One region of the Parasphingomonas zepuensis genome, then DNA from elsewhere that is predicted to be linked to it. Evidence: riboswitches for the same ligand, from Rfam matches in the RefSeq annotation. Region 1 holds a riboswitch; the other holds the start of a gene.
What was found. Region 1 has a riboswitch for cobalamin ahead of metE (5-methyltetrahydropteroyltriglutamate--homocysteine S-methyltransferase). Riboswitches for the same ligand answer to the same signal wherever they lie in the genome.

Region 1 (10,804 bases):
CCGCGGCGCAGGTTGATCAACTCGCGGCGCTCGCCGATTTTCACAATGTACCGGTGCTGGCCTATGGCCTGCGCACGGATTTCCAGGGGCAGCTGTTCGAGGGTTCGGCGCGACTGCTGGCGATTGCGGATTCGCTGATCGAGATCAAATCGGTCTGCGCCTGCGGGCGCAAGGCGACGATGAACCTGCGCGTCGATGCCGCCGGCAAGCCGATCAGCGAGGGCGCGCAGACCGAGATCGGCGGCAATGACCGCTATATCGCGATGTGCCGCCGGCACTTCGTCGAACGCATGGCCGGGCTGGGATAGCCCCGCTGGCGCGGGACCGCTCGCGTCCCTAGATGCAGGCGATGAACATCGGCTCCATCATCTATTCGGCCGCGATCTGGATCATTCCGCTGACCATCGCCATCGTGCTGCACGAAGTCTCGCATGGCTGGGTCGCCAATGCGTTCGGCGATCCGACCGCGAAGCGGCTCGGCCGCCTGTCGGTCAATCCCGTCACCCATGTCGATCCGGTCGGCACGATCCTGCTGCCGCTGTCGCTTGCCATCGCGCAGCTGCCGGTGTTCGGCTGGGCCAAGCCAGTGCCGGTCGTCGCCAGCCGGCTGCGCAATCCGCGCGTGCACATGATGATCGTCGCGCTGGCCGGGCCAGCGATGAACCTCGTCCTGGCCGTGATCGGCGCGCTCGCCATCGCGCTGTTCGTCAGCCTGTGGCCGGGCGGCCCGCTGACCGGCGCGAGCGAATTCGTGTTCAGGAATCTCATCAACTTCGTGATGATCAACGTCTTCCTGGCGATCTTCAACCTGCTGCCGATCCCGCCCTTCGATGGCGGCCATGTCGTCGAGGGCCTGCTGCCGCGCCCGCTCGCCGCGCGCTATGCGCAGATCGGGCGCTACGGCTTCCTGCTGCTGATCTTCCTGCTGGTGATCCTGCCGATGCTGGTGCCGGGCGCGAATGTGGTCGGGCGCATCGTCGGCCCGCCCGCCCAGGCGCTGATCGGCTTCCTGCTGCGCGCCGCCGGCGCCCTGGGCTGATCCGGTGCACGGCTGGATCATCCTCGACAAGCCGCTCGGTCTCGGCTCGACTCAGGGCGTGTCGGCGGTCAAGCGCGCGCTGCGCGACGGCGGCTATGGCAAGTTCAAGGTCGGGCACGGCGGCACGCTCGATCCGCTCGCCACCGGCGTGCTGCCGATCGCGATCGGCGAAGCGACCAAGCTCGCCGGGCGCATGCTCGACAGCGACAAGATCTATGATTTCACGATTCGCTTCGGCGTTCAGACCGCCACGCTCGACCTCGAGGGCGCTGAGATCGCTACCTCCGACGTACGCCCGACGCTCGCCCAGGTCGAAGCCGTGCTGCCCCGCTTCACCGGCCCGATCGACCAGGTCCCGCCAGCCTATTCCGCGCTCAAGGTCGACGGCCAGCGCGCCTATGCCCTCGCGCGGGCGGGCGAGGACGTCGTGCTGCCGAGCCGGTCGGTGACGATCCACTCTTTAAGCTCCTCCCCGGAACGGGGAGGGGGACCGCCGAAGGCGGCGGAGGGGGTTGGAGCGCGGGCCAGCAGTTCCGGGGAGGAACTCCAGGAAATCACCCTCACCGCCCATGTCTCGAAGGGCACCTATATCCGCAGCCTCGCGCGCGACATCGCGCTGGCGCTCGGCACGGTCGGCCATGTCACCATGTTGCGCCGCGTGAAGGCCGGCCCGTTCACCCTCGCTGACTCGATATCGCTGGACAAACTGGCCGAACTCGGCCATGGGCGCGCCCTTGAAGACAAACTCCTGCCATTGAGGGCGGGGCTGGACGACATCCCGGCTCTATCCCTCTCCCCCGATCAGGCAGGGCTGCTCCGACAGGGGCGGGTGTTGATCGGGATCGCCGCAGACGATGGCCTCCATTTCGCGACGTCGGACGATGTTCCGGTCGCTCTGGTGGAGGTTCTGGACCGCGAGGTCAGCGTCGTCCGTGGTTTCAACCTCTAATCGAAAGGATCACGATGTCGATCACGCAAGAGCGCAAGGAAGCGCTCGTCAAGGATCATAGCCGCGCCGAAGGCGATACCGGCTCCCCCGAAGTCCAGGTTGCGATCCTCACCGAGCGCATCCGCAACCTGACCGAGCATTTCAAGAGCCACAAGAAGGACAATCATTCGCGCCGCGGGCTGCTGATGATGGTCAACAAGCGTCGCTCGCTGCTCGACTATCTCCGTCACAAGGACGGTCAGCGTTATACCGATCTGATCGCGAAGCTCGGCCTTCGCAAGTAAAGGACGGCGCCCTCGTGGCGCCGTTTTTTCATCCCGACCTCACGGCCGGGACAACCCCATAAACCCCGCGCAAGCGGGGCTCCCAGCTCGAACCCGAGACTGGCCCTCCCGAGTGGAGGAACATGGACGAGAAGCAATTCGGCCGATCGTCCCGGGAGCGACAACTCGCTCCAGACCGCGCGGGCCGGCTTAGCCCGCACATTGGCCCCGGCCCGCATCTGGCGGCCGGCGTTGAAGGAAATAAAATGTTCGATACGAAAACTGTAAGCATCCAGTGGGGCGGCAAGACCCTCACGCTGGAAACGGGCCGCGTTGCCCGCCAGGCCAACGGCGCGGTGCTCGCGACGCTCGGCGAGACCGTCGTGCTGTGCGCCGTCACGGCTGCGCGCTCGGTCAAGGAAGGGCAGGATTTCTTCCCGCTCACCGTCCACTACCAGGAAAAATTCTCGGCTTCGGGTCGCATCCCCGGCGGCTTCTTCAAGCGTGAGCGCGGCGCCACCGAAAAGGAGACGCTGACCAGCCGCCTGATCGATCGCCCGATCCGTCCGCTGTTCCCGGAAGGCTTCTACAACGAGATCAACGTCATCGCCCAGGTGCTGAGCTATGACGGCGAGAACGAGCCGGACATCCTCGCGATGGTCGCCGCTTCCGCCGCCCTCACCATCTCCGGCGTGCCGTTCATGGGCCCGATCGGCGCAGCGCGCGTCGGCTATATCGACGGCGAGTACATCCTGAACCCGACCCTGGAACAGGCCAAGGAAGGCGAGCTCGATCTCGTCGTCGCCGCCACCGGTGGCGCCGTGATGATGGTCGAATCCGAAGCCAAGGAGCTTTCGGAAGAGGTCATGCTCGGCGCCGTGCAGTTCGCCCACAAGGCGTGCCGCGAAGCGTGCAACGCGATCATCGATCTCGCCGAGCAGGCCGCCAAGGAGCCGTGGGAAATGGCCGAGCAGGCCGATCTGTCGGCCGCCAAGGACAAGCTGAAGAAGCTGATCGGCAAGGACATCGCCGCCGCCTACAAGGTGACCGACAAGTCCAAGCGTTCGGACCTGCTGAACGCAGCCCGCGCCAAGGGCAAGACGGCGTTCGCCGATGCCGCCCCGCAGGACCAGATGGCTGCCGGCAAGCTGATGAAGAAGCTGGAAGCGGAAATCGTCCGCGGCGCCATCCTCAAGGACGGCCAGCGCATCGACGGCCGCACCACCACTCAGATCCGTCCGATCGAGGCAATGGTGCACTTCCTGCCGCGCACGCACGGCTCGGCGCTGTTCACCCGCGGCGAGACTCAGTCGATCTGCACCACGACCCTCGGCACGCGCGACAGCGAGCAGATGATCGACGGGCTGACCGGCCTGTCCTACGAAAACTTCATGCTGCACTATAACTTCCCGCCCTATTCGGTCGGCGAAGTCGGCCGCTTCGGTGCGCCGGGCCGTCGTGAAGTCGGCCACGGCAAGCTCGCCTGGCGCGCGCTGCACCCGGTGCTGCCGTCGAAGGAGGACTTCCCCTACACGATCCGCGTCCTCTCCGACATCACCGAGTCGAACGGCTCGTCCTCGATGGCGACGGTGTGCGGCGGTTCGCTGAGCATGATGGATGCGGGCGTGCCGCTGAAGCGGCCGGTCTCGGGCATCGCGATGGGCCTGATCCTGGAAGGCAAGAACTTCGCCGTCCTGTCCGACATCCTCGGCGACGAGGATCACCTCGGCGACATGGATTTCAAGGTTGCCGGCACGTCCGAGGGCATCACCACGATGCAGATGGACATCAAGATCGCGGGCATCACCGAAGAGATCATGCGCGCCGCGCTGGAGCAGGCCAAGGAAGGCCGAGCCCACATCCTGGGCGAGATGGCCAAGGCGCTCGATCACACCCGTGAGGAGCTGTCGGCTCACGCACCGCGCATCGAGACGATCACGATCGACAAGTCGAAGATCCGGGACGTCATCGGCACCGGCGGCAAGGTGATCCGCGAGATCGTCGCCACCACCGGCGCGAAGGTCGACATCGACGACGAGGGCGTGATCAAGGTGTCGTCGTCGGACGGCGCGCAGATCGAGGCCGCGATCAAGTGGATCAAGGGTCTCGTCGAGGAAGCTGAAGTCGGCAAGGTCTATGACGGCAAGGTCGTCAATCTCGTCGATTTCGGTGCGTTCGTGAACTTCATGGGCGGCAAGGACGGCCTCGTGCACGTCTCCGAGATCCGCAACGAGCGGGTCGAGAAGGTCTCGGACGTCCTGAGCGAAGGCCAGGAAGTCAAGGTCAAGGTCCTCGAGATCGATCCGCGCGGCAAGGTTCGCCTGTCGATGCGCGTCGTCGATCAGGAGACCGGTGCCGAGCTGGAAGACACCCGTCCGGCCCGCGAGCCCCGCGAAGGCGGCGATCGTGGTCCGCGCGGCCCGCGCCGTGACGGCGACGGCGGCCGTGGCCCGCGTGGCGACGGTGATCGTGGCGGCGGCGACCGTGGCCCCCGCGGCCCGCGCCGCGATGGTGACGGCGGCCGTGGCCCGCGTCGCGACGGCGGTGCCGGCGGCGAGCGGGGCCCGCGCCCCGAGCGTTCGGGCGGCGGCAATGATGACGGCCCCGCGCCGGAATTCGCGCCCGCCTTCCTGACCGGCGACCGCGACTAAGCGATCCGTCCGCATGGACAAGGAAAAGGGGCCCGGGAAACCGGGCCCCTTTTTCGTGCCCTCAGCCCGGCATGTTCTCGAACTGCGGCACGTCGAGCGGCGTAGCCCAGGCGAGTCGCCGCCTGGTGAACATCTCCACCATCGGCGCGATCTCCTGCGGCCGGTCGAGGCTGCCGAGCGTGACGAACACCGTCCCCGGGAAACTCTCGAGATTGCTGGAGAACACCCGCGCCCCGCATTCCGGGCAGAAGTTTCGGTCGAGCCCCTTGCCGGACTGGGCGACGTAATGGAACGCCTTGGGCGCCCCGCTGATCAGGGTGAAATCATCGTCGGGCACGCCGAAGAACGTCGCCGCTTCGCCGCCGGTCGCCCGCTTGCAGTCGAGGCAGTGGCAGACGGCAACGAAGCCGGGATCGGTGTCGAATTCGAACGTCACGGCGCCGCACGCGCACTGGCCTTTATGCTTCTTCGCCATAGGATCGCCTTTCCATCGAGGGGGTGGAGGACGCGACGCACCCCGCCGTCCGCAACACTGGCAAGGCTCCGCTGCATATCAACGAACGGCTTTGCGACGCAAACCGCCAGCGCGGGATTGCGCGATCCATAGCGCATCACACCGTCACCCGGACGTGTTCCGGGGTCCACCGTGGTACAAGCGCGGCGCTCCCGAAAAGCGCCGCGCCCCGCCGCGGAGTGGATGCCGGAACACGTCCGGCATTACGGGGGTGGGCTAAGCCACCAACCCCCGCACCGCCCTGGGCCGCCGGTCCTGCCCCACCGCGACGAACGCGAACACTGCCTGAGTCACCTTGTTCGCCGCGTCCGAATGCCGGTCGCGCGCCCAGGCCTCGACTTCCACCGACATCGACGTCCGCCCGACCTTGATCAGCCGTGCGAACACCGACACTTCGTCGCCGATGAACACCGGGCGGTGAAAGGCCATGCCCTCCACCGCCACCGTCACCGCGCGCCCGCCGGCATGCCGCGACGCGACCGAGGACGCGCCCAGGTCCATCTGGCTCATCAGCCAGCCGCCGAAGATGTCGCCATAGACATTGGCGTCGGCCGGCACTGCCGTCACGCGCACCGCGGGCTGTTCCTGCGGCATCGTCTCATGCGGCATCGGAAGCACCCTCCCGCATCGTTCGCGCCGCCGCGACCATCGCGATCAGCGCCGGGCGCACTTCGTCCCAGTGCCGCGTCTTCAGCCCGCAATCGGGGTTCACCCATAGCTGCCCCGCCGGCAGCCGCATGCCCGCCAGCGCGAGCAGCGTCACCATCTCCGCTTCGCCCGGGATGCGCGGCGCATGGATGTCGTACACCCCCGGCCCGATATCGTTGGGATAGGCATAGCCCGCGAACGCATCGAGCAATTCCATCTGCGACCGCGCCGTCTCGATCGAGATCACATCGGCGTCCATCGCGCCGATCGCCGGCAGGATGTCGTTGAACTCCGAATAGCACATATGGGTATGGATCTGCGTCTCGTCGCGCACCCCCGAAGCGGTCAGCCGGAAACACTCGACCGCCCAGTCGAGATAGGCCGGCCAGTCCGCCCGCCGCAGCGGCAGCCCCTCGCGCAGCGCCGCCTCGTCGATCTGGATGATCTGCGCCCCCGCCGCTTCCAGGTCGGTCACTTCGTCGCGGATCGCCAGCGCGATCTGGCGGCAGCTGCGCTCGCGCGGCTGATCGTCGCGCACGAACGACCAGTTCAGGATCGTCACCGGCCCGGTCAGCATGCCCTTCATCGGCTTGTCCGTCAGCGACTGGGCATAACGCCACCACTCGACCGTCATCGGCTTCGGCCGCGCCACATCGCCGTACAGGATCGGCGGCCGCACGCAGCGCGAGCCATAGCTCTGGACCCAGGCGCTGCGCGTGAAGGCGAAGCCGGACAGCTGCTCCCCGAAATATTGCACCATGTCGTTGCGCTCGAACTCGCCGTGGACGAGCACGTCGAGCCCGATCTGCTCCTGCCACGCCACCGTCTCGGCCGTCTCGGCGCGCAGGAAGGTCGCATAGGCAGCGTCGTCGATCTCGCCGCGAATATGCGCCGCCCGCGCCTTGCGCACCGCCTGGGTCTGCGGGAAGGATCCGATCGTGGTGGTCGGGAAGGCCGGCAGGCCGAGCCGCGCCTGCTGCGCTGCCTTGCGCCCGGCAAAGGGCGCCGCGCGCTCGGCCATCGCCGAATCCACCCCCGCCAGCCGCGCCGCGACCGCCGGATCATGGATCAGCGGCGAGGTCCTGCGCGCTTCCACCGCGGCCCGTGCCGCGGCCAGCTCCGCACTCACGGAATCAGCCCCCCGGTTCAGCGCCCGCGCCAGCACGGAAAGCTCCCCGATCTTCTGCACCGCAAAGGCCAGCCACTGAGTCACTTCCGGATCGAGCGCCGTCTCCAGCGCCAGATCGACCGGCACGTGCAGCAGCGAGCAGGACGGCGCGAGGATCAGGTTGCGCTCCGCCGCGATCGGCGCGATCCGCGCGATCAGCGCGTCGAGATCGGCCCGCCACACATTGCGCCCGTCGATCACCCCGAGCGACAGCAGCTGGTCCGGCCGCGCATGCTGCCACACCGCCTCGAGCTGCTCCGGCGCGCGCACCAGATCGATGTGCAGGCCGTGCACCGGCAGGTCGGTCGCCAGTTCCAGATTGTCGCCGAGCGCCCCGAAATAGGTCGCCAGCATCACCTTCGGCCCGTTCACGGACAGCCGCCGGTACGCCCGCTTCAGCGCATCGCGCTGCGCATCGTCGAGATCGAGCACCAGGCACGGCTCGTCGATCTGCACCCAGTCCGCCCCCGCCCGGGCGAGCTGCGCCAGCACTTCCTCATAGACCGGCAGCACCGCATCGAGCAGCGACAGCGGCGCCACATCCTTGCCCTTCGCCAAAGTGAGGAAGGTCACCGGCCCAAGCAGCACCGGCCGCGTGTGATAGCCGAGCGCCTTGGCCTCGACGAATTCGTCCAGCGCCTTGCGCGACGACAGCGCAAAGGCCTGCCCCGCGCTCAGCTCCGGCACCATGTAATGATAATTGGTGTCGAACCATTTGGTCATTTCCTGCGCGGTGCTGTCCAGCGCGTGGGAGCAGCCCTCATGCTCGCGCCCCTTCCCCTGCGCGCCCCGAGCAAGCGCGAAATAGGTATCGAGATCGACCTTGCCCCCGCTCCAGCCATAGCGCGCCGGCACCGCGCCGAGCATCGCCGAGGTATCGAGCACATGATCGTAGAGCGAGAAGTCCCCGCTCGGCAGGATATCGGCGCCCAGCGCGCGCTGCCGCGCCCAGGCGGCGGCGCGCAGCCCCTGCGCGGCGAGATCGAGCGTCCCCGCATCGGACTTGCCCGACCAATAATTTTCGAGCGCGAACTTCAGCTCGCGGCGCGGGCCGATCCGGGGGAAACCGAGGGTGGCAACGGAAATGGTCATCGTCTGGCCTTGCGTTGGGCAAGGTGAAGGCCGGACGCACGGCAACGGGCACGCGCCCTAATGACAAGCCGGGGCGCGGTGTTGCACGCGGCCTGACCGGGCACCCCGCCGGAGGACGTTATCTGACGAGGCAGGTCTCCTGGCTCGCGGGTCAGTGCGGCGATCCGGCCTTCCCGGTCCCTTGTCCGGACCAGTGACACGAAATGGATCGCCGCTCACCGCTCACAGTTGCGGGGGCAGCGCCGGAATAAGCCCAAAGGCCGCACCGGCTTCCCGTCTTAGCTCCGACCGGATAGACCCGGCCGAAGAACCTCGACCGTGCAAGGATAGCCCCTGCGACCGCCGCGTCAAGCATCATATAAAGAATTCTTTATATGATGCTTTTGGGGAACCACCACCTCTCCCATCCTCCACGTCACCCCGGACTTGTTCCGGGGTCCATCGTGCCTCAGGCGCGGCGGCGGCATCAGATCGTCGTGCGTCAAATCGGCGCCAACAGAAGTGCTCGCCTATTCTTCTTCCTGCTCCCCGGCGAAGGCCGGGGCCCAGCTGGGGGACGATCCTGGTGAAGCGCTGCGCACCGTACGACCGTCTTCCAGTTCGGCCGGCACCGGGTTGAACATGCCCCGCTGTTCGAGATGCCCTTCACGGGCGCGAATTTCCTGCTCTCCTTCTCGCAGCCCAACTTCTATTTCCACGCGACCACGACCTATGCGATCCTGCGCGCGCAAGGCGTGAAGCTGGGCAAGCGCGATTTCATTGCCGCGCCTGCTGCATCGTTCTATGTTCGTTCCATGCAGCCGGCTTATATCAGATTAGAGAGACTCTACGCTGACGTGTCCGCAAGGCGGTCCGCGGAGCAGAGACGTGCATAGGGGCGGGATCGCGGACAAGACTGGCAACCGATACGAGGCGCGCTGGCTGACCCATCAACTACTTGGCCTGCTAGACGGCACCGTTCAGTCGGTCACGATCGAGTCACTCAGCGATGAGGACGCGGGGTTCGAATTCTCGCTCGTGCATAGAGGCGGGACCGAATGGCATCAGTGCAAGCGGCAGACAGCATCGGGGACGTGGTCCGTCGCGACACTCGATGCCGCCGGAGTGCTCAGCGCGTTTCGCGTAAAGACGGAGGGCGGGAGCACGCGCTGCCTGTTCATCTCAAGCGATCCATCGCCGCAATTGAAGCTACTGAAGGACAAGCAGACTGCGACGCATAATCCGGAAGCGTTAGAGGCGAGCCTATCCAATAAGGAAACGCAGCATTGGTCTATGCTCAAGGAGCGGCTGGGCTGCGACGGCACGGGAGCGTTCCAGTTTCTGAGTGTGACCGATTTCAGGACCCTTTCCGAGCCCGATCTCGCCGACAATCTCCGGGCGCGGATCGCCTACTGGTTCAAAGGTGATCCCGACACGATCGCGGCGAGGCTCCGAACTTGGCTTGAGGAAGAGCGCAATTTCAACCGACCGCTTGGCTATGACGATGTAATCGACTTCATCCGTGGTGCGGGTATCGAGACCAAGCAATACGAACTCGACCGCGCTCTTCCCGGCCGCATACGCGATGCGACTTCGAGTTACCTCGGCTCCTATGCGCCGCTCGGCGCGGGCCTCTTCCGCATTGAGCGTTCTGCAGTGCGCGAAGTGCTTGCCGGTCTACAGGCGGGCGCGGGCGTGGTGGTGGTCGCCGGGGTCGCCGGCATCGGCAAGTCGGCGATTCTTGCCGATGTGATCGGGCAGTTGCGCGAGCGCGACACCCTCCATCTCGCCTTTCGTATCGATCAGGCCGGCGCGGTCGCGACACTCGACGAGCTTGGGGCGCAGACGGTTGGCACAGCCGACAATCCGGTAGTCATACTTGAGCAACTCGCCAACAAATCCGCAGTGCTCGTCATCGACCAAGCAGATGCCGTCAGCGAAGTATCGGGACGGATTGCCGAACTTCGCCGTGTCGTGCTCGACCTAGTCCGCAAGGCCGCACAATATCCCCGCGTCCAGCTCATCTTGGCGTGTCGCAGCTTTGACCTCGAAAACGATCACGCGTTCCGCGAGATCGCCGAGGCTAGGGGTAATGTTCGAGTCGACGTCGGGCCGCTCGAACGACCGGAGCTCGATCCAGTACTCGCTCAACTTGGCATCCTCCACGAGGCCGACAATGCCCGACTGATGGCACTACTGGCCCTGCCGATCGGCTTGTCGCTCGCCGCGGCGCTTGCGGCGAGCGGGATCAGCGACTTGCGCCGGGTTGAACATCTCTCCGAGCTCTATGGTCGGCTGCTCGCCGCGCGCGAGCAGGAGATCCAGCGCGACTTTCGCCCGGGGTGGAGTGTGTTCGCGCCGCTGACCGCGCTTGCGGCAGCAATGAGCGACCGTCAGGAGTTGGTCGCGCCAAGTGCGACGCTCGATCCGTTTGCTGGCGCGCTAGACATTCTCCAGCGCGCAGGTCTGATTGTTGTGCGGGGCCAACGGATCGGCTTCCA
Region 2 (10,804 bases), on a different contig from region 1:
GGTGAAGCTGCTGGTCAGCACCAGAGCGGGATTGAGCGCGATCACTTCTTCCGCCGTGCCAGTGGTCGACGCAAAGCGCTTGGCGACATCGAGCGGGATCGAGGTCGCGCCGGGATCCTGCGAATAATGGCTGATCGCGGCGATGCGGTTGGCCGGCACGAGATCGATCAGGATCGCATCGGCGCAGGGATTGGTGGAAACGATTTTTTGGGAGGCGATCCCGCCGCCGCCCGGCGCCCGCGCGGGCGAGCACCCGGCGAGGAGCAGGACGAGCGGCAGGATCGCCAGCTTCATTAGTCGAACTTCACGCGGATGCCGCCAAACGCCGTGCGGCCAAAGGTGCCGTACGTCGCGACGGTCTCATACTTCTCGTCGAAGAGGTTTTCGACACGGCCATAGACCACGATCCGGTCGCCGACCGGAAGCTCTGCGCGGAGGCTCGCCAGCGTATAGCCATCGAGGCGGGTAAAGTTGCCGGCGTCGTCATAGCTGTCCCCAACCACGCTGACCGTTCCGCCGACCGAAAGGCCGAGGGGCAGACGGTAATCGACCGAGACGCTGGCGGTCTCTTTCGGGCGACGGGCAAGGTCATTGCCGAAATTGACCGGCGAGCGGTTCTCGCTGTCGATATAGCTGACGTTGCCGGTGAGGGTGAGATCGTCGATCGGGCGCAGGGCCAGCTCGAATTCGACGCCCTGGGCACGGGTCCGCACGATATTGTTGTAAGTGAAGCTGGTCAGATCGAAATCGATCTGGTTCTTCGTGTCGCGGTGGAAATAGGTCGCCCGCGCAGTGAGGCGTCCTTCGAGCAGACTCTGCTCGATGCCCACGTCATAATTGCGCGCGGTTTCCGGCTGCAGATCCTCGTCGCCATAAGCACTGAACAGCTGATACAGCGTCGGCGCCTTGAAGCCTTCGGCATAGCTGGCACGCAGGATCGTACCGGAGCCGAGCGCGAGGGCAGCGTTGGCGGCAAGGCTGGTATGGCCACCGAACTTGCGATGATCGTCATGGCGAACGCCGCCTGTCAGGGTGAGCTGCTCGATCGGCCGCACGATCGCCTCGCCGTAGAAGCTGGTGATCCCGGTCTTTTCGGTCACGCCGTCGAAATAGCGGCTGTTCTCATGCTCCGCGCCGGCAACGAGTCGGACCTGGTCGACCAGTTGGAAATCGCCCTGATAGGTGTAGCGCTCGCTGCGGCCGCGGCCGAAGAAACTCACCGCAGAGCCGAATCTCGGATCGTAATTGTCGCGGTTGATGTCTGCGATGGTGAAGGCGACCTTGTTGCGGAAGCGGCCATCGAGCAGGTTCGCATGGAGCCCGGCATAGCCGTAGATCTCCTGCGCTGTGGAATATTCGGGGGTATCGATAAAGCCGTAGGGCGAGACCGATTGATAGCCATCGAGCGAAAGCCGGCTGTGCGCATAATAGCCGCGCAGATCGAGGCCAATCTCGTCAGTGAAGGCAATACCCACGCTGCCGGTGCCGCCATATTGGCGATAGCCGTCGGGCTCAGTACCGGAGGCAGCGGCCGAAATACCGTCAGTGCGCAGATAGCCGCCAGTCAGCGACGCGGTGACCGGGCCCTTGCCGCCCGAGATGCCGGCATTGGCAAAGACGGTGTCGTTCGAGCCGTACTCGACGCTGCCGCGGCCCTTCAGGTCTTCAGTTGGGGTGGTCGTGACGATGTTGACCACGCCGCCGATCGCCTGGCTGCCCCAGGGCACCGAATTGGGCCCGCGCAGCACTTCGATCCGCTCGACCGAGCCGGCAAGCAGGTTGCCGAAATCGAAGCCGCCGCCCGGCGAGGAGGGATCGTTGACGCGTACGCCGTCAATCAGGGTCAGGGTCTGTTCGCCCTCCGCACCGCGGATGCGGACGCCGGTGAAATTGCCGAGGCCGCCATTGCGGGTAGCGGTGACCCCGGGCGTGGTGCTCAGCAGATCGGAGATGGAGATGGTCTGGCGGCGCTCGATCTCGGCACGGTCGATGATCGTCACGGCCTGGCCGATCTGCTCGACCGGCTGCGCGACGCCGGTCGCGGTGACCACGATGTCCGAACGGCCCGTATCGACGGGAGCGCGGCAATCGTTGCGCGCCGGGGCACAATTATCGATTTCGTCCGAAGGGGCGGCCTGCGCCAGCGCAGGCGTGGCCGACAATAGAGCGGCCGTTGCGGCAAGCATATTTAGATGGTTAATACGGAATTTACCTCGAAAGTTTTCAAAAACGGGCTGACCGTTACGCAAAACTGCCGGATAGGGCCGCGCAATCTCCAGAGAGAGGGAAATGGCTTTTCCGTTAATCTTGGATCTGATGGACATGATGTACCCCTTTGCATGGGGGCCCCAGTTCCGGGCGCGCTCAGAGCGACGCCCGGTCCAGACGGCCCGGTTCATGTCGCTCACTCGAGGCTATGCCCTCGTCCGCCCGGTGCATCCCGCCCGCGCGATGGATCGACCGTGGCGGGCAGGTCTCCTGGCTTCCGGGTCTTCGCGTGACGCCCCGCCTTCCCGGGCTTTCACCCAGTGGCATGATGGCTCCCGTGCAAAGCAGGCTTTGCGAGGGGACCGTGGAGCGCCGGCTATCCGGTCACAGTTGCGGGAGCAGCATCGGAGTTGCGGAAGGTTCCGCGCACCGACTTCCCTATTGTTCCCGTTGCCGGGAACCCGTCACGGGATCGGCTCTATCGGCGCGCGGACGCCGAAGCAAGCGGTGGGTGGCGTGGCGAAGGCAGCCCCGCGATGACGGGTCCACCGGACGAGGACAGCGACCCTGCGCGCCCCGCGCGGAGCTTCGAGGAGGATCGGAAGCGGTTCGACGAGATTTCGAGCGAGTTCGCCCGCGACAGCGCCGAGGTGAGCGACACGGTGCTCGACCTGCTGACCGACGACGCGATCAGGCAATTGCGGCTGCAGGAAGCGACCTTCTGGCAGCGCGTCAAATACCGTTCGCGCATGTTGCGCGCGATCGCCCTGGGCGCGCGGCGCAAGCCCTGACGCCAGGGCGGACCGGCCCCTGCGGCGGTGCGATCAGCCGGCTTCGCTCAATTGCTGCCACGAGAGATCGAAGCGGGCGAGATATTTCCGGAGCCGATCTGCATCGTTGGACGATGCGCGGCGCGACCGCGATGCTGCGAACAGAGTCCGACCGGCATCCGACAGCGAGCGGCTGTGCCGGCAGGTCTCGACGACATGAGCCAGCTGGACCCGGTCGAACGGATCGAGCGCGCCGAGCTGTTCTGCGGAAAGGATCGTATCGAGCGTGTCGGCCGTGTCGCCCACCCGCGACCAGGTCCGCTTCAGCCGCGCGATCTCGGCCTCGACCCCGTCGAGATCGATCCGCCCCTTCGGGCTGAACGTCGCCATGCGGGTGACGCTCGACGCAAGATCGCGGAAATTGCCCTGCCACTGCGCGTCCGCGCTCGTCGCAAAGGCCAGGAAGCGATCGCGCGCTTCCTTGTTGAAGGTGACGCGCGTGCCCTCGCGCTCGGCGAAGCGATCAAGCTCATAATCGAGATTGGGGGCGATATCCTCGCGCCGGTCGCGCAGACCGGGCAGCGTGAACGTCCACAGGTTGAGCCGGGCGTAGAGATCGTCGCGGAAACTGCCCTGCTGGACGCACTGGGCGAGATCGCGATTGGTACCGGCGATCAGCTGGAAGTCGCTCCCCGTCTCCCGGTCGGCGCCGACTGGCAGGAAGCGCTTGTCCTCGATCGCGCGCAGGATCATCGCCTGCTCGTCGAGTCCGAGTTCTCCGATCTCATCAAGGAACAAGGTGCCGGTGTGGGCGGCGCGGAGCAGCCCCGGGCGATCGGCAGTAGCGCCGGTGAAGGCGCCTTTCTTGTGCCCGAACAGAGCCGACATCGCACCATCGCCCTTCAACGTGGCGCAGTTCACCTCGACGAACGGCCCCTGCACCTGATGTTTCAGCCGCTTGAGCTCGTAGATCCGTCGCGCCAGCTGGCTCTTGCCAGCACCGGTCGGCCCCATCAGCAGCACCGGGGCCTTGGAGCGGACCGCGACCTGCTCGATCTCGTCGATCATGCGGTTGAAGGCAGCGTTGCGCGTGTCGATGCCCGATTTCAGGAAGGATGTGCTCTCGGCACTGGCTGCGGCAAAGCGCGTCGCGATGCTGTCATAACGGGAGAGATCGAGATCGATGATGTTCCAGGTGCCGGGCGCGCCGGTCGGCATGCCGCGAACCGGTTGAGTCTGGAGCAGGCGGCCGGGCAGGTAATGCGCCTCGGTCAGCAGGAACAGGCAGATTTGCGCGACATGCGTGCCGGTGGTGATGTGCACGAGATAGTCGTGCGTCTCGGGATCGAAGGCGAAGCTGCGCGTGAAATCGAGGAGCTTGCCGTAGACTTCCTCGAAGTCCCACGGATCGGCGAAGTTGATGACGTGGCGATCGACCGTGGTTTCGGGCGAGACGCTGGCGATGTCCGTCGCGATATAGTCGGCCAGACGCGTATGGGCATCGGCGTGAAGCATCACGAAGCGATCGACGCGCAGGTCTTCGTGCATGGTAAGGCCGACCGACGGCCGCCATTTGCTCCAGCGCGACGGGCCGAACTTGCTCGCGTCCAGCGTCGAGCCGAGGAATCCGATGACGGTGAGTGGCTTCATTACGATATGGTAGGATAAACTCTTATCCGCGTCGATATCATTCGCGCCAGCGCCACACACACTCTGTTCAACACGAAATCTCGTACTTTCGATATTTTAATAGCATTATCAGATTCTTATGAAAATATTCCAGACTCGTCGGTCAAACTGGCACGCCGAATGCAATAGGTATCGTGTCCAGCCGGTTCGTCGAACATCCGGCGGGGCAGCGCGGAACAAGGGGCGGCCGGAATAGGCCGGCCGCCCCGGATCGCACATGAGATTGCATCAGGGCGTAGCTCAGTTGCGCAGAGTACCGGCCTTGGAAGCCGGGGGTCGTTGGTTCGAGTCCAGCCGCCCTGACCAGAAGGATAGAGACGATGGCCAACAAGGGACTTTTTGCATCCGCAATCGCACGGCTGCTCCCGGCACCGACCATGGTGAACCGCGAAGGCGCGCCGGCCTATGCCCTTGGTGCAGAGGCGAAGCTCGCCCAGCTTGCCGCTACGGGGACGCTCAACGACAGCTTCTACGCCACCGCCGAAACGCATCTCTCCGAGGTGCTGGCAGCGGCCAAGGCAGTCGATCCGATGTTCGTCGCCCGGGCCGCGGTCTATGCCCGCCAGTCGGGCGTGATGAAGGACATGCCAGCCCTGCTTACCGCCTATCTCACGGTGGCCGAGCCCGACCTTGCCGTGCGCGTCTTCGGCCGCGTGATCGATAATGGCCGGATGCTCCGGACCTTCGTGCAGATCATGCGTTCGGGCCAGGTCGGGCGGACCTCGCTCGGCACCCGGCCGAAGCGGCTCGTCCAGGGCTGGCTGGAGCAGGCGTCGATGCGCGACCTGATGGCAGCCGCGACGGGAAACGATCCGTCGCTCGCCGATATCGTCCGGATGGTTCACCCGAGCCCGAGGGACGAGACGCGGCGTGCCTTTTACGGCTGGCTGATCGGCAAGCCTTATGATGTCGCGGCGCTCCCCGTGGAGATCGCGGCGTTCGAGGACTGGAAGCGCGCGCCTTCAGGCGCGTTGCCGCCGGTGCCGTTCCAGTGGCTCACCGCCTTTCCGCTGACCGCGGAGCAATGGGGCGAACTGGCCGGCACGATGGGCTGGCAGGCGCTGCGGATGAACCTGAACACCCTGGCGCGCAACGGCGCGTTGGCGGTGGACGGTGTCACCCAGGCGGTTGCCGCCCGGCTGTCGGATACGGAGGTGCTCCGCAAGGCGCGCGTCCTGCCCTATCAGCTGATGGTGGCGCTGGATTCGACCGGAGACGGCGTGCCGTTGAAAGTCCAGGCGGCGCTGGAGGACGCGCTCGAGGCTTCGGTCTCGAACGTGCCGAAAGTGTCCGGCACTGTGGTCGTCTGCCCCGACGTGTCGGGATCGATGGCCTCGCCGGCGACGGGTTACCGCAAGGGCGCCACGTCGAAGGTCTCGTGCAACAAGGTCGCGGCGCTCGTCGCGGCGGCGATGCTGCGGACCAACCGCCAGGCGCGCGTGCTCCCGTTCGAGCAGCGCGTGGTGCAGGTGAAGCTCGATCCGTTCGCCCGTCTTGCCGTGAACACGGCGAAGCTGGCGGCGGTGGGTGGCGGCGGGACCAGCGTTTCGGCGCCCCTCGCCCAGCTCAATGCGGAACGGGCTGCGGTCGACCTGGTCGTGATCGTGTCGGACAACGAGTCCTGGGTGGACAACACCCGGGGCAGGTCGACCGCGACGATGCGCGAATGGGACCAGATCGTTCGGCGCAACCCGCGGGCGAAGCTCGTCTGCGTCGACATCCAGCCGCACGGCACGACGCAGGCGTCGGGCCGGCCGGAGATACTCAATGTCGGAGGTTTCTCCGACGCGGTGTTCGACACGATCGCGCGTTTCGCCAGTGGCGATACGCGGGACTGGGTGAGCATCGTCAACGAAACGGAGGTTTGAAGAACAGGTCGTGGCGAATGCTGGCGGGACTACATCCACCAAGGAAAGTCCGGAGAGTAAAGCGCCCGGAAGCCGGCAACGGCGGACGGGAGATGCGGGTTCAAATCCTGCCGCTGGAACGTAGCTTAAGGACGCCAACGTCTCGCCGATCCTCGTCGCCACGACCGGCCCTTCTACCTCACTTCCCCGGCGAAGGCCGGGGCCCAGTTGGGAGACAGAAGGAAACAGCCGAAGCGCATTTTTATGTGCGTTTCCCAACTGGGCCCCGGCCTTCGCCGGGGAACAAAAGAATGGAGACATCACGGCGAATGCCGGTCGGACTACATGGTCTTCAACACCCCAGGTCGCGGGTTCGAGTCCCGCCGGGCCTTCCATGGGCCCGTAGCTCAGTCGGTTAGAGCGGGAAATGTCCGGTCAACACCTCGTCGCCGTGACGACGTGTCTTCATCGTCATGCTGAACTTGTTTCAGCATGACGGAGCCATTCAAAAGCTGGCGAATGCCGGTGGGACTACAGGTCAGAGCACCTGCCGCGAGGCAGGAGGTCGGCGGTTCAACTCCGCCTCCGGGCAACCGGATAGCTCAGAGGAAAATGTCTCACCAATCCTGGTCGCCAGCACCAGAACATACCGGCGAATGCCGGCGGGACTACAGGATAGAGCACCTGCCGCAAGGCAGGAGGTCGGTGGTTCAACTCCACCTCCGGGCAACCGGGTAGCTCAGGCAGAACGTCTCGCCAGACCCTCGTCGCCGGTACCGAAATGCAGCCGTGGCGAATGCCGCGCGGGACTACATGGTAATCCGACGGTCGCCGGTTCGACTCCGGCCGGGCTTCGCGCCCGTAGCTCAGCGGGAGAGCATCGGAAATGTCCCGCCACCACCCTCGTCGCCACGGCCGCGACATGAAAGAAGAGCAACAGGAGGTCGTGATGACCGAAGCGAATTTCGAGTACAGCAAGGCCGAGGGCGCATTCCCGGTCAAGATGTGGACACGCGGCGTGCCGGTCGACGACCAGGCGCGCGCGCAGCTCGCCCGCGCGGCGCAGATGCCGTTCATCTTCCGCCATGTGGCGGCGATGCCCGACGTGCATGTCGGCATCGGCGCGACGGTGGGTTCGGTCATCCCGACCAAGGGCGCGATCATCCCGGCCGCGGTCGGCGTCGACATCGGCTGCGGCATGATGGCGGCGCGCACCTCGCTCGTCGCGAGCGACCTTCCGGACAATCTGGAGGGCGTGCGGGCGGCGATCGAGCGGGCGGTCCCCGTCGGCCGGTCGGTCGGGCGCGGGAAACGCGACACGGGCTCGTGGGGCGATCCGCCTCCGGCGATCGTCGAGGCCTGGGCGACTCTCGTCGCGCGGTTCGACGCGATCACGGCGAAATATCCGCGGCTGAAGAACACGAACAACCTCGTGCATCTCGGCACGCTCGGCACGGGCAACCACTTCATCGAAGTCTGTCTCGATACCGAGCAGCGGGTATGGGTGATGCTCCATTCGGGATCGCGCGGCGTAGGCAATGCGATCGGCAGCTTCTTCATCGAGCTGGCGAAACAGGACATGCGCAAATGGTTCATCAACCTGCCCGACCAGGATCTGGCGTATTTCCCGGAAGGGACCGAGCATTTCGACGATTATGTCGAGGCGGTCGGCTGGGCGCAGGATTATGCGGCGCTCAACCGGCGGATGATGATGACCAATGTCATCCGGGCAATCCGGACGGTCATCGCCAAGCCGTTCGATGCCGAGCTGGAAGCGGTCAACTGCCATCACAATTATGTGACGCGGGAGAACCATTTCGGCGAGAATGTGCTCGTCACCCGCAAGGGGGCGGTGCGCGCGGCGAAGGGCGTGCTGGGCATCATCCCGGGATCGATGGGCGCGAAATCGTTCATCGTCCGCGGATTGGGCAACCCGGAGTCGTTCGACAGCTGCTCGCACGGTGCGGGTCGGGTCATGTCCCGTACCCAGGCCAAGCGGGAAGTGTCGCTCGCCGATCACATCGCCGATACGGCAGGCGTCGCCTGCCGCAAGGACGAAGGGGTGATCGACGAGAGCCCGCGGGCGTACAAGCCGATCGAGGCCGTCATGGCGGCGCAGGCCGACCTGGTCGAGATCGTCCACACGCTGAAGCAGGTGGTGTGCGTGAAGGGCTAGGTCCTTGGCGCGCGCTACCTAAATCCTTCTCCCCTTGTGGGAGAAGGTGGCGCGGAGCGCCGGATGAGGGGGAGTGAGGCTCGAGACAAACGAGTGTCCCCCTCACCCTTCCCAAGCTTCGCTTGGGCCCCTTCCCTCTCCCACAAGGGGAGAGGGAAAAAAGTGAGCAGGTAGAATGATCATCATCGACGGAGCGGAAGGTGAAGGCGGGGGGCAGGTCGTGCGCAATGCGTGCGCGTTGTCGCTCGTCACCGGTACGCCGTTCCACATCACCAATGCGCGCGGCGGACGGTCGAAGCCCGGGCTGATGCGCCAGCATGTCACCGCGATCGAGGCCGCCTGCGCGATCGGCGCGGGCGAATGCGAAGGCGCGTCGGTCGGATCGCGCGAGCTGGTCTTCCGGCCGGGCAAGGTCGCGGCCGGCGACTATCATTTCGCGGTCGGCACAGCGGGCAGCACGGGGCTCGTCCTACAGACCATCCTGATGCCGCTGCTGCTTGCCGATGGGCCGTCGCGGATCGTGCTGGAGGGCGGCACGCACAATGTATTCGCGCCGCCGTTCGATTTCATCGACCGGGTGTTCCTGCCGATCGTCAACCGCATGGGCCCGCGCGTCTCGGCGCGGCTGGTGCGGCACGGTTTCTACCCGAGCGGCGGCGGGCGGATCGAGGTGGATATCGAACCGGCGCCGCTGGTACCGATCGAGTGCGTCGAGCGCGGCGCAATGCTGTCTTGCTCAGCGACCGCGCTGTTTGCCGGCCTGCCCTTCGATGTCGCCGACCGCGAGATCCGCATGGCGCGGAAGCAGCTGGACTGGCCCGAGCGCGCCTTTTCGGTGCGGGAGCTGCCGGAGGAGCAGGGGCCGGGCAACATCCTGCTGCTCGAGGCGGTCTATGAACATGCCACCGAGATCGTCAGCGGTTTCGGTAAGCTCGGCGTGCCCGCCGAACATGTGGCGAAGCGCGCGGCGGGGCGGATGAAGGGCTATCTCGACTCGGCTGCCTTTGCCGGGCCGTATCTGGCCGATCAGTTGCTGTTGCCGTTCGCGCTGGCGGGCGGTGGTTGCTTCACCACGGTCAAGCCGAGCGAGCACAGCCTGACGGCCGCGACGATCATCGAACGCTTTCTGGGCCGGCACTGCGTATTCTCGCAGTTGCCGGGCGGGATGCACCTGATGGAACTACGCGACGGCGCCGTTGCGAAAGCACGCGTTTTCGCCTAATGGCGCCGCCGCGGGCACAAGATCGTCCGCACATCTGGAGACATGCATTGCTGGACCTCAGCGCCTTTACGGGCGTGTTGTTCGGCGGCAACCGATCCCTGCCCTAGCGCTTTTCCAAAAGCCTGCGGCAGGCAACGCCGCCGCAGCACCCCATCGCAAGACGATCATTCGACCCGGGCCGAACTGGCGTGCGCTTTGGCGCGGCCGCTCGCCGCCGGGCGGGGACACGGAAAAGATCATGGACGAACAGGATATCGTCCGGGGCATGCTGCTCCGGATCAGCCGCGGCATCGCCGCGTCAACGCCGCTGGCGACAGCGGTGCTCCACTGGGCCGAGCCGCACCGCGCCTGGCTGACCGGCAGCGAGGGCGACGCGCTCGACTGGCCGACGCTGCTTGGTGCCGCCACCGCGGCACCGCCGACGGGGGAGGCGCGGCCGCATGCGCTGCTGCTGGCTGAACAGCTGGCTGAATTGCTGATGCTGCCCCCGGCGGACACGGCGCTGCTCGCGCTGATCGTCGCCTGCGACCGGCTTCCGCGCGTGGCGACGCTGGCGAAGATCGCCGGCCAGCATGGCCATGACCTGCCTACGCTGCTGGGCACGCTGGCGGGCGCCGAGCCGAACCAGGCCGACCGCGTCGTGCGGCAAAGCGCCGTGCTCAAGCTCGGCCTCGCGGCCTTTCGGGCGAACCGTCAGGGCGAGGTGGAGGTGGATGTGCGCTGGACGCTCGAACGCCTGCTCGATCGTGCCCCGGCGCAGGGCGAAGCGATGATCGACACGCTGGTGGGCGCGCGCCAGGCGGCCCGGCTCGAACGGGCCGACTTCGCACATGTCGCTGATGCCGACTTCCTCATGCGGCTGCTGCACGGCGCGGTGGCGGTGCAGGCGCCG

Region 2: linked by a shared signal. The riboswitch ahead of U1769_RS18630 (TonB-dependent receptor plug domain-containing protein) and the one ahead of metE (5-methyltetrahydropteroyltriglutamate--homocysteine S-methyltransferase) in region 1 are both predicted to bind cobalamin.

Annotation. Positions count from the first base shown of each region.
Region 1 is NZ_JAXOJO010000001.1:646,277-657,080, forward strand. It holds gene U1769_RS03135 (thymidine kinase) at 1-308, shown strand, start outside; gene U1769_RS03140 (site-2 protease family protein) at 350-1,039, shown strand; gene truB (tRNA pseudouridine(55) synthase TruB) at 1,044-1,988, shown strand; gene rpsO (30S ribosomal protein S15) at 2,003-2,272, shown strand; gene pnp (polyribonucleotide nucleotidyltransferase) at 2,518-4,902, shown strand; gene U1769_RS03160 (GFA family protein) at 4,964-5,377, opposite strand; gene U1769_RS03165 (acyl-CoA thioesterase) at 5,633-6,025, opposite strand; gene metE (5-methyltetrahydropteroyltriglutamate--homocysteine S-methyltransferase) at 6,015-8,324, opposite strand; cobalamin riboswitch at 8,437-8,654, opposite strand; gene U1769_RS03175 (hypothetical protein) at 8,834-9,022, opposite strand; partial or broken gene U1769_RS03180 (DUF1993 family protein) at 8,957-9,091, shown strand; gene U1769_RS03185 (nSTAND1 domain-containing NTPase) at 9,192-10,804, shown strand, end outside.
Region 2 is NZ_JAXOJO010000005.1:142,914-153,717, forward strand. It holds gene U1769_RS18625 (ABC transporter substrate-binding protein) at 1-294, opposite strand, end outside; gene U1769_RS18630 (TonB-dependent receptor plug domain-containing protein) at 294-2,186, opposite strand; cobalamin riboswitch at 2,452-2,688, opposite strand; gene U1769_RS18635 (hypothetical protein) at 2,745-2,999, shown strand; gene rtcR (RNA repair transcriptional activator RtcR) at 3,033-4,628, opposite strand; tRNA gene U1769_RS18645 (tRNA-Pro) at 4,897-4,973, shown strand; gene U1769_RS18650 (TROVE domain-containing protein) at 4,988-6,535, shown strand; gene U1769_RS18655 (RtcB family protein) at 7,464-8,690, shown strand; gene rtcA (RNA 3'-terminal phosphate cyclase) at 8,866-9,912, shown strand; gene U1769_RS18665 (AAA family ATPase) at 10,151-10,804, shown strand, end outside.